DNA from 2 places in the Aquibaculum sediminis genome. Region 2 is predicted to be linked to the other one. Evidence: riboswitches for the same ligand, from Rfam matches in the RefSeq annotation. Region 2 holds a riboswitch; the other holds the start of a gene.

Region 1 (2,177 bases), on a different contig from region 2:
CCGGGTTCATATCCGTGTGCGAAGGCACCCCCGCTGCCAACGCCTGTAAGGCCTGCGCTCGGCCGATCTCTCCCCCGTTCTCGGTTACGGCAGCGTTGTTCGACATGTTTTGCGGCTTGAAGGGTGCAATGGAAAATCCCCGCTTGCGCGCAGCACGGCAGAGTCCCGCGACGAGAAGCGACTTCCCGACGTTGCTGCCGGTGCCTTGGATCATCAGCGCGCGACCCATGTCGTCACCCCTTGTAAGTGATCAGAACTCGACGCCTTTTTGAGCCTTCACGCCGCTCCGGAAGGGATGCTTCACCAGGGTCATCTCGGTGACGAGATCGGCTGCCTCCAACAGATCAGGCTTGGCGTTTCGCCCTGTGAGGCAGACATGGGTCATGTCCGGCTTCTCGTTCAGGAGGAAGCTCACAACCTCGTCCGTGTCGAGATAGTCGTAGCGCAGGGCGATGTTGATCTCATCCAGCAGCACGAAGCGGATCTCCGGGTCGAGAATCTGCGTCTTGGCCATTTCCCATCCGTTGCGCGCGGCAGCGATGTCGCGGTCGCGGTCCTGGGTCTCCCAAGTGAAGCCTTCTCCGGAGACGAAGAATCGGCACTCGTCCGCGAATCGCTCTTGCAGGAGGCGCTTCTCGCCGGTTTCCCAGGTGCCCTTGATGAACTGCACGACGGCGCAGGGCATGCCGTTAGCTATGCAGCGCATGATCATCCCGAAGCCCGAGGACGATTTACCCTTTCCGGCGCCGGTGTGGACGATGATCAGCCCCTTCTCCTCGGTCTTGGTTTCCATCATCTTGTCGCGGGCAACCTTGATCCGCTTCTTCTTCTCTTGGTGACGAACCGCGGTGTCATCCATGGTGGGCTCCTTGCAACTTGACAGAGTTCGCGGGTCCTGAGCATGTGGCGCGTGCTGGTGCCTGTGGTAGCAGGTGAAAAGGGAATGCGCGAGGCCAACCGGCCGAACCGCAGCCGCCCCCGCGACCGTGATCGGAGAGGGCGCCCAACAAGCCACTGGCCGCAAAGGCGGCTCGGGAAGGCTGGGCGACCGCAACGGCAATAGCCGTGAAATCCGTAAGCCGGGAGACCTGCCAGCACGACGTGTGTAACCGGGCGGGGTTGTCCGGTGTCGGACTGGCGGCCCCATCATGCCGCGTAGCCGTCGTGCCCCCGCCCAGAATCGCCGGGAAAGGGCATGACGAGATCCATGTCGCCAACAGAACTTCTAATCTGCACCCGCTGCCGCCGCGGGCAAAAGATTGCCGAGGATGCGGAACGTCCCGGCGCCATCCTTTACCGCCGCGTCGTGGCGCGCGGCGTCGATGGTGTGAAGATCACGCCGGTCGAGTGCCTGTCGAATTGCCTGCATGGCTGCTCCATCGTCCTGAGGGGAGCGGGGCGCTGGACCTACGTCTACGGCAGGCTGGACGAAACCAGCGATGTTGAGACGATCCGCGAGGGCGCCGAAAGATACCGCGCCACGCCCGACGGTCTCGTGCCCTGGCGCGAACGCCCGGCGCATTTCCGCAAGAACTGCATAGCTCGCATTCCTCCCGTGGAGACCACCTGATATGGCCAGCCTCGAAAAACTTCCCGTCACTGTCATCACCGGTTTCCTTGGGTCGGGCAAGACGACGCTCATCACGCATCTGATGCAGAACCCTGGCGGCAAACGGCTTGCGGTGGTTGTCAACGAGTTCGGCGACGTGGGCGTGGACGGAGAAATTCTTAAGGGCTGTGCGATCCCGGATTGCCCGGCCGAGAACATCGTCGAACTGGCGAACGGCTGCATCTGTTGTACGGTGGCTGACGATTTCATTCCGACAATCGAAGCGCTGCTGACACTTGATCAGCGTCCCGATCACATCCTGATCGAGACGAGCGGTCTGGCGCTTCCCAAGCCGCTTCTCAAGGCGTTCGACTGGCCCGACATCAGGTCCAGGATCACCGTGGACGGGGTCATTGCACTGGCCGATGCCGAGGCAGTGGCGGCTGGCCGCTTCGCCCCCAATGTCGAGGCGGTGGACCGTCAGCGCCTGGCAGATGACAGCCTCGACCACGAAACGCCCCTGAGCGAGGTTTTCGGCGACCAGATTTCCTGCGCTGACATCGTTCTTCTCACCAAAGCCGACCTTGCCGGCCCGGAGGGCATCGAGAAAGCAAGGACGATCATTCAT
Region 2 (2,177 bases):
GGTCTGGGTGTCCTCGAAGCGCTGGTTGGCATCGTGGCGCAGGCCGGCGGTCAGGGAGACCCGCTCGAGCAGGTCGATCTGGTACTGGCCGAAAAGGCTGCGGGTGCGGAAGCTGCGGTCGAGATCGGCGAAGGCGCTGTTCATCTCAACGCTTTCCCGCTCCTGCTCCAGCCCCAGCGTGACCAGATGCGACGCGTCTGCGAACTCCGGCGTGTCGAAAAGGACGTCGCTCTGATAGTCGAACTTCGTCTTGCCGCCGGTGGCCGTGTTGGTCCGGTTGCCGCTGTCGTAGTCCCGGGCCTTCATGCGCGTCAGGGTCGCGCCGAAGCGCTGCTGCCAATGACCGTCGAAGAGGTCCAGGCGTGCCTGGGCGCGGCCGTAGCGCTGATCGCCCTTGGTCCTCATGTCCGCTTCCACCGCGCGGGTGGTGAAATTGTCGATCTCCTGATCGTAGCGGGTGTAGCGCGCCACGAAGTCGAGTTCCAGATTCTCCACCGGGCGCGCCGCCAGCTTGGTGAAGACCGTGGTGTTCTCGTAGCCGTCGGGCTTCAGGCTGCCGCCGGGGCTCTTGGCCTGGGAGATGCCGTCGCTGCGCATGTGGGTGCCGCTGATGAAGGCGTTGTAGCGCTCTCCCCCGGCGCCGAGGCTGGCATTGGCCTGTCCGGTGCGGAAGGAGCCGCCTTCCAGGCTGACGGCGCCGCTGGGCCGGTCGCCACCGCTCTTGGTGATGACATTGATGACGCCGCCCACGGCCTCTGAGCCGTAGAGCACCGTCTGGGGCCCGCGGAGGATCTCGATGCGCTCCACGTCAGCCGCCAGCAGATGGGCGAAGTTGAAGAAGGAGGCGCCGGCGGGGTCGTTCACCTCGATGCCGTCGATCAGCACCAGGGTCTGGTTGGTCTCGGTGCCGCGCAGCCGCACCTCGGTCAGGGCCCCCGGCCCGCCGCTGCGGTTCACGCTGACACCGGGCACTTCGCGCAGGATGTCGGCGACATAGTCCGTGCCGCGGTTTTCGAGATCCTCGGCCGTGATCAGCGTCAGGCTGCTGCCGACGCTGCTGAGCGGGCGTTCGGTGCGGGTGGCGGTGACCACCAGCGGGTCGAGCTGTGCGGCGTCCGCAGCGTTCTCCTGCGCCTGAACGGGCGCCGAGGAGAGGGTTGAAAGACAAAACAAAAGGGTGAGCGGGGCGGCGATTGCAACCGCCCGCTCCCCACCGAAAGGCTTGCGCATGGCAGTGTTCCTTGGTGCAGAGGACTGCGACCTGGGACAGCGTGCCGGACGCCGCGCGTGCAGCGCCCGGAAGGGCTATGCAGGTCGGCGGTCGGGTTATTGGGCGGTTTTGGTGATGAAAGGACGCGTGAGTTCGTTCGGCATCGGTCGAGACTTCCCCTCGAAGCGTCGCGCCGAACGACCGAGGTCCTGCCAAGGCAGGACGCTTCGACACCGGCACCCCCGTCCGATGCGCTCGAGCGCGACTCCGTGCCGACGGCAGGTCTCCTGGCTCGTGGGTCTTCGCCCGCACCCGACCTTCCCAGGCTTGATCGCCCAGTGGCATGTTTGGGTGCCAGCTCGCCACTCACAGTTGCGGGGGCAGCCGCGGCTTCGGATGACTCCTACCGCGTTCCCTCTCGGGCCCTTGCGGGCACCGTCGGCGGCGCGGAGTGTGGCCGAGGTGCTCGTGCCCGGTCAAGCATTTCGCGGGAGGTTCTCATCGCGCGATTGATCGCCGTCGCCGCTCGCAGGCTTGCGCCGAAAGGCGGCGCGGAAATCGGCCGGCTCGACCGCGCGCAGGGCGAAGGCCAGAAGGAAATAGAGCCCGCCGCCCGCCGCCACCAGCAGCGCCAGAGCAAGGATGCGTTCAATCTCGCCGCCGGCAAAGAGATCGGCCAGCAGCGGCTGGAGCAGGATAAGCGCCAGGGCCATGGCCAGTGCGGCGGCCAGGGAGCGCGGCAGCCGTCGGCGCAGTCGGGCATCGAAGCGCAGAAAGCCCAGCCGGCGCAGGCGCCCGGCGAGCAGCAGCACGTTCAGCCAGGAGGAGAGTGCGGTTGCCAGCGCGATGCCGACAAACCCGATGGTGAAGAAGAGCAGCAGGCTGAGCGCCAGGTTCGCCGCCACCGATGCCAGGGCGAAGCGCAGTGGTGTCACCGTGTCCTCGCGGGCGAAGAAGGGCGGCTGCA

Evidence for each region. Region 2 has a riboswitch for cobalamin ahead of ABZ720_RS06120 (TonB-dependent receptor plug domain-containing protein). Riboswitches for the same ligand answer to the same signal wherever they lie in the genome.
Region 1: linked by a shared signal. The riboswitch ahead of ABZ720_RS03045 (DUF1636 family protein) and the one ahead of ABZ720_RS06120 (TonB-dependent receptor plug domain-containing protein) in region 2 are both predicted to bind cobalamin.

What each region holds. Positions count from the first base shown of each region.
Region 1 is NZ_JBFCVK010000002.1:75,497-77,673, reverse strand. Features, by position in the region: gene ABZ720_RS03055 (cobyric acid synthase) at 1-229, opposite strand, end outside; gene cobO (cob(I)yrinic acid a,c-diamide adenosyltransferase) at 251-859, opposite strand; cobalamin riboswitch at 898-1,110, shown strand; gene ABZ720_RS03045 (DUF1636 family protein) at 1,196-1,570, shown strand; gene cobW (cobalamin biosynthesis protein CobW) at 1,572-2,177, shown strand, end outside.
Region 2 is NZ_JBFCVK010000003.1:217,557-219,733, reverse strand. Features, by position in the region: gene ABZ720_RS06120 (TonB-dependent receptor plug domain-containing protein) at 1-1,230, opposite strand, end outside; cobalamin riboswitch at 1,471-1,665, opposite strand; gene murJ (murein biosynthesis integral membrane protein MurJ) at 1,687-2,177, opposite strand, start outside.